2 linked regions of the Saccharibacillus brassicae genome follow. The protein of the gene in region 2 interacts with the protein of the main gene of each other region in a pairwise test. Links are inferred from orthologs where the notes say so. Each region holds a gene or a part of one and is shown on either strand. Other genes may lie near its edges. The genes, in order: ftsZ and FFV09_RS24190.

What was found.
Region 1: the proteins of FFV09_RS24190 (region 2) and ftsZ interact in binary tests that used the Bacillus subtilis proteins (3 or more experiments, as listed by UniProt). The link is inferred for Saccharibacillus brassicae from one-to-one orthologs.

Annotation. Positions count from the first base shown.
Region 1 is NZ_CP041217.1:697,246-700,435, forward strand. The notes cover bases 248-3,117. They hold ftsZ (cell division protein FtsZ), read right to left. Parts: upstream 2,313-3,117; coding sequence 1,182-2,312; downstream 248-1,181. Other genes in these bases: pgeF (peptidoglycan editing factor PgeF), read right to left, coding at 248-1,067; ftsA (cell division protein FtsA), read right to left, coding at 2,364-3,117. Outside these bases: FFV09_RS02755 (YggS family pyridoxal phosphate-dependent enzyme), read right to left, coding at 1-195; more of pgeF, read right to left, coding at 192-247; more of ftsA, read right to left, coding at 3,118-3,190. UniProt on the Bacillus subtilis protein: Essential cell division protein that forms a contractile ring structure (Z ring) at the future cell division site. The regulation of the ring assembly controls the timing and the location of cell division.
Region 2 is NZ_CP041217.1:3,312,878-3,316,178, reverse strand. Bases 170-3,150 are described here. They hold FFV09_RS24190 (MGDG synthase family glycosyltransferase), read left to right. Parts: upstream 170-948; coding sequence 949-2,352; downstream 2,353-3,150. Other genes in these bases: FFV09_RS13735 (glycoside hydrolase family 13 protein), read right to left, coding at 2,941-3,150; FFV09_RS13750 (hypothetical protein), read right to left, coding at 254-442. In the rest of the region: more of FFV09_RS13735, read right to left, coding at 3,151-3,301. UniProt on the Bacillus subtilis protein: Processive glucosyltransferase involved in the biosynthesis of both the bilayer- and non-bilayer-forming membrane glucolipids.

The sequences.
Region 1 (3,190 bases), 2.6 Mb from region 2 along the record:
CCATTTCGGTTTGGCGTTTTGCCAGCGGTTTTCGCCGATATGGCGAATGCCGCTGTCGAACACCTGCGCCGTTTTTTCCGTCGAGACGTACTTCGTTACCGCTACAATGTTCACTTCTTCCGGCGATCGGCCCGCGCGCGCGCAGGCTTCGGCCACCTTCTCGTTCACATGCGCGATCCGCTGCTGTAAAGTCACCGGAGCGTGCCTCCTTCTCGTAATCCGATCCAGCTCGCCATTCGGCCGGTCTGTCCTTTTTCCTGTCGATGCGAAAAGAACAAATCGGTCCGGCTGCCCGTGCACCACTGCGTGCGCAGCACGTTTTCCGGACGTAATCCTGCTCTTATCATAAGGTGTCGATTCAATTCTTTCAAGTTAAGCAGCGCTTTGCCTCCGCCCAAATCTTCGGAAAAGTCAGACAGCGAACGAGAACCATTACCCGACTCCTTTTCCAGCAAAACGCCGACCTGCCCAAGCACCGCTTCGTCCACCTCGTAGCGGCGTTCCCCGATGCAGGGACCGATCGCCGCCAGAACGTCGTCGGGCCGGCTGCCGTACTGCTCGCCCATGCGCTCGACCAGCCGCCGGCCGATCCCGGCGACCGTGCCTTTCCAGCCCGCATGCGCAAGGCCGATCACCTGCCGTACCGGATCGAACACGTACAGCGGAGTGCAGTCGGCGTAGAACGAAGTCAGCAGAATGCCCGGCACGTTCGTCAGCAGGCCATCCGTATCGGGAAACGCGCTGTCGCGGTCCGACCGGCCCCGGCCGCGGTCTTCTTCCGTCACAATAGCGATCTCGGCCAGATGCACCTGTTCGCCGCTCGTCCAGTCTTCGAACCGGAAACCGGCCGCTTCCGCGACCCGCGACCGATTCTCCGCTACGTGAGCCGGATCGTCGCCGACGTGCAGCGCGCAGTTGAGGCTGGCGCGGAAGCCCTCGCTGACGCCGCCTCCGCGACCCGTGAAGCCCGCGCTCAAGCCGTCGAACCGCTGCCACGGAGCGATATCGAATACTTCCGCCCCGTTGTCCGCCGTCCGGCGAACGAAAGGTTCCGTCATGCTCGTCATCTAATCGATTCCTCCTTGCCGAATACGCACAGCGTATAGCCCCGTATCCGTATGTTGAAAAAAAGATCCGCTTCCGTATAGCGAAAGCGGATCTTTCGTAAGTCGCAATCCTTGTTAGTCGTTGTTCTGGCGCGAGCGGTTCCGCAGGAACGTCGGAATATCCAGCTGGTCGCCTCCGGCCTGAGGCTCGAAAGCGGGACGCTGCGGCTGCTGCGGCTGAGGACGGTCGGGTTGACCGCCTTCGGGCTGCTGGGCCGCCGGACGACGGATCAGAGGCTTCATCGGCGCAGGCTTGTGTTCGAAGCCGGTCGCGATAACGGTCACTTTGATCTCTTCTTTCATCGTCTCGTCGATGATGGCACCGAAGATCATGTTCACTTCCGGATCGGAAGCTTCGATGACGATTTCGGCCGCTTCGTTGACTTCGTACAGCGAGAGGTTCGAACCGCCCGTGATGTTCATGATGACGCCGCGGGCGCCTTCGATCGACGTCTCGAGCAGCGGGCTCATGATCGCTTTGCGCGCGGCGTCCGCCGCACGGTTCTCGCCGGCCGCTTCGCCGATGCCCATCAGCGCGGAACCGCGCTCGGTCATGATCGTCTTGACGTCCGCAAAGTCGAGGTTGATCAGACCCGGAACGGCGATCAGGTCGGAAATGCCCTGAACAGCCTGACGCAGGACGTTGTCCGCTTCGCGGAACGCTTCCAGCATCGGGGTCTTCTTGTCGACGATCTCAAGCAGGCGATCGTTCGGAATGACGATCAGCGTATCGACTTTTTCTTTGAGCGCTTCAATGCCGAGTTCGGCCTGCGCAGCGCGCTTGCGGCCTTCGAACGTGAACGGACGCGTGACGACCCCCACCGTCAAAGCACCGCATTCGCGCGCGATCTCCGCGATAACCGGAGCTGCGCCCGTGCCCGTGCCGCCGCCCATGCCGGCGGTAACGAACACCATATCCGCTCCTTTGAGCGTATTGCTGATCAGTTCGCGGGATTCTTCCGCCGCCTTCTTGCCGACGTCCGGATTGGCACCCGCGCCAAGACCTCTTGTCAGCTTGTCGCCGATCTGCAGCTTGTGTTCCGACTTAGCCAGGTGAAGTGCCTGGGCATCCGTGTTGACCGTAATAAACTCCACGCCTTGAACGCCGTTCTCGATCATCCGGTTGACGGCATTGCTGCCTCCGCCGCCTACGCCGATGACTTTAATACGCGCCAGGCTTTCCATTTCGAAATCGAATTCCAACATATTCCTCCATCTCCCCCTCGTTTTCCTTGGATGGGCTCGTTTTTGTGTGACTTAAATAAATTCGCTAAACATATTTTTGAGCTTTTCTAGGAAACCGGTTTTCTGGGTCGTCTCCGGTGCGGGATTGGATTTAGGTCGATTGACGGGTTTCTTGCCCGGCGCTGCGTTTCCTCTGCCGCGATTTTTCCGAATGACGCTGTACAAAATGCCGATCCCGCTCGTAAAGGCCGGGTCCCGCACGCCGATGTAATCCGGCACGGCAAGACGGACAGACGCCGACAGTTCGCTTTGGGCAACTTGCAGAACCCCCGGCATCGCGACCGTTCCGCCGCTCAGCACGTAGCCGCCCGGAATGTCCGGATAACCCATGCGCTGAATCTCCTGATGAATAAGCTGGAAAATCTCCTGCACCCGCGGCTCGATGATCGCAGCCAGGTCTTCCTGCGTATATTCCTTCTCGATCGTGCTGCCGATCCGGTTGACCTTGAATACGACGTCAGCCGCCGCATCCGCCATCATAGCGCATCCGTACTTCAGCTTGACCTTCTCGGCCTGATCGGTCACCGTGCGCAGTCCGTAAGCGATATCGTTCGTGACGTATTCGCCTCCGACCGGAATCGTCGAGACGGCCGTAAGATGGCCGCTTTCGAAGACGGAAATGGTCGCCTGGCCGGCTCCGATATCGATCAGTGCCGTACGCATCGTCTTCTCGTCCTTGGTAAGCGCCAGCTGGCCGGCCCCGAGGGAAATCAGCACCAGTTCTTTCACCTTGAGGTCGGCTTTCTCCACGCAGCGCAAAAGGTTATGTATAGCCGTTTTTGCGCCGGTGACAATCGTAGCTTCCACCTCCAAGCGGGATCCGATCATGCCCCGCGGAT
Region 2 (3,301 bases):
CTGTGTGCTTCTGTATATATTGTTAAGCACACTGTACCCGAATTTGGGCGCCCCGTCAAGAAAACCCGGGTGAACAAAGTCTTTTTTTCGTCAAAAAAACCGTCCTCCCGGCATGAAGCCGCAAAGGACGGTCGAAATGTTCGATGAACGGTAATGCCGATACGATCGGATTACCGGCTTGCGGATTTTCGGACGGCGTGCTGCAAAGCCAACCCGAAAATCCCGCTGCGGCGCAAACCGCACAAAACGTTACTCAGGAAGCGGACGAGTTGAGCTTGCCCATCTCGTGTTCGACTACCAGCGTCAATTCTTCCTCGTACCCGCCCATGATGTGATACTTCCGAACATATTCCTTGACGAACTTCTTCGGATCGCTCGGGCGAAAAATACGAGTCATTTCCCGCAGACTTTCCTTGACTTCGTTATGACCTTTGGTCGCCATCATAATTCCCTCCCGGAACGTTTTTCGTTATCGAGAATGTCAAAAAAATCTGCTGCCGACAGACGCCCCTTGAGGTGATCGCCTTGTCCGCCGCGCTCCGTTGTCTTGCAAAAAGACAAACGCGCGCCGCCTTTCAAAAAAAACATCTACCTGTTGTGTTACATACCCGACGAAATGCCGACTGAATCACTTCCGGTTTGCCCTTCCTTCTCTCTCTTTGGCCGGATGCGACTCTCCTCCAAACGAAAAACGAAGACTGATAAACAGATTGTAAGCAGATGCTTACTTACAAGTATAACATTTTTCGACGAAATGGGGTAAGAATCGCCCGGCTGCCCAAAAAATAAAGGCAGGCGCGGCCGGCCCGTATTCCGCCTTATTGTGTAGACGCAATCGACGCGAAAAAGTTGCTGGTTCGCCCGCGCGCCCCGAGCTTCCGTTTCATTCGCTCCCCGCGCCGAATCTTGGTATGATAAGCCTATCACGCAAAAACCAGGGAGGAACCCATGCAACCGCAGGAACCCAACGTCCTGATCCTGTACGCCAGCTATGGCGACGGACATTACCAGGCCACGAAAGCGCTAGAGAAAAGCCTGCACGACCGGGGCATTCGCAAAGTCAAAATGCTGGATCTGATGGCCGAAGCGCACCCGAGGCTCAACGATCTCACCCGGTTCGTCTACATGCAGAGCTACCGTACCCTTCCCGGCCTGTACGGCCTCGTATACAATATGACCAAAGACATGAAGTCGGACAAACCGTTCGCGCATATCCTGCATGCGTTCGGCACCCGGCGTCTGGAAGAATATCTGAAAAAAGAACGCCCCGGCCTCGTCATCCATACGTTCCCGCAGATGGTCATGCCCAAGCTTCGCCGCAAGATCGGACTCGACATTCCGATCGTCAACGTCGTCACCGACTTCGACCTGCACGGCCGCTGGCTGCACCCCGACGTGGACCGCTTCTACGTCGCCACCGAAGAGATGCGCCGCGAAGCCGCCCTGATCGGCATCGACCCGAACCGCATTACGGTGAGCGGCATTCCGATCAAGGAAGGGTTCGGGGCGGTGGAGGAAGTGGGAAGCGACGTGGGGATGGCGGCGGATGCGGGCTGGGTGGAGCGCGAGGCGCAGGATGGAGCGCAAAGCCAAGCGGATGCGGAGCCGGCTCGCAGCGGCGCGGATGCGATGGCGCGCGGCGGATTCGCCGCGGAGCCCGGCAGCCAGCCGGCGGAAAGCGGCCTGGCCGACTCGCTCCGCGCATCCGGGTCGATTCTCCCGGACGCCGCTGCCGCGGCAAAGCCGTTCTCTTACGCCGCGGCGCGTGCGCTGCGGGCCGGCGAGCCGCCGGTTCCGGGCGTCCGGCTTGATCCGGCGCGCAAGACCGTGCTGCTCATGGCCGGCGCCTATGGCGTCATGCTCGGCCTGCGCCGCGTCTGCGACCTGCTGCTGGAGCAGGGCGACATCCAGGTCGTCGTCGTATGCGGACGCAACGAAGAGATGCGCGCCGGCCTTGCGCAGCAGTACGCGAACGTCGATCGCATTCAGGTGCTTGGCTTTACCGACCGCGTCGCGTCGCTTATGCGCATGAGCGACGGCATCGTCACCAAGCCCGGCGGCATCACGCTCGCCGAGTCGCTCGCCTGCCGGCTCCCGATCTTCCTGTTCCGGCCCGTGCCGGGACAGGAACGGGGCAACGCCGTGTACCTCGCCGAGCAGGGCGCCGCGTTCATCTCCCGCAGCGCCGACGAGCTGGCCCGTCAGATCGCCGACCTGCTCGGCGATCCGCGGAAGCTGACCGCCGCCCGCGAACGATCCGCCGCGCTCGGCAACGCAAATGCCGCCGGCGAGATCGCCGACGACCTGATCACGCGCTATCTGAGCGTGAGATCGGCCGAGATTCCCGGCTGATCGGGCGGTGGCCAAGCGATTTTCCCAAACTTCCCTGCGGACGTCCAAATGACCGGGCTTGCCGGTTATTTCGTTAGCTGCCGGCATCGCTTTAAGTAACTGTATTCTCCGGTTATCCCGCTTTTTATTGATCCCGTTTCGAATAACTGCCTAGATCCAACTATTCCGTATGCTCTCGGGGGCAGCTCCGAAATAACTGCGTCAGGCCACTTATTTTCCACATAAGTGGCCTTTTTTTCGGGAAACAGGCCAATTAAATGGATCTGGGCAGTTATTACGCTAAAAAGACTAAATTCACGCGAAATAGTTGGATCTACGCAGCTATTTTGCTTAAACGCTCCTCTTCTTGTTCCTCTTCTTGTTCCTCTTCTCGTTCAAGCGTCTATTCACCCGTTCACCCCTCCACCTGCCCACTCTTCCCTCTTCCCTCTTCCCTCTTCCCTCTTCCCTCTTCCCTAAACAGAATCCACTCCCGTCCCCACGGACGGAAAACGCCAAAAAAACGCCAAACCCAAAGCAAAAAAGCCCCTCCCTTTATTAAGGGAAAGGCTTTTTTTCGAATCCGCTCCACTCACCCAAACTCTCCGCTCACACGAGCTTATACACCCGGCCCTCGTAAGGACGCAGAGTCAGGTCGTAGACGTCTTCGTCTTCGAGCGGCTCGTAGTTGGCGATCAGCAGCTCGGGCTTCAGGGCGCGCAGGTCTTCCGGCCATTCGAACGAAGGCGTGCCGCTGAAGAAGTTCAAGATGACGAGCAGCTTCTCGTCTTCCCATGTGCGCACGAAAGCGTAGATTTCCTCGTGCAGCGGCAGCAGCAGTTTGTAGTCGCCGTAGACGAGCACCTCGTGCTTCTTGCGCAGGGCGATCAATTTGCGGTAATGGTGGAAAATCGAATCCGGGTCTTTGCGCGCGGCTTCGACGTTGATCTTGGCGTAATTCGGATTGACG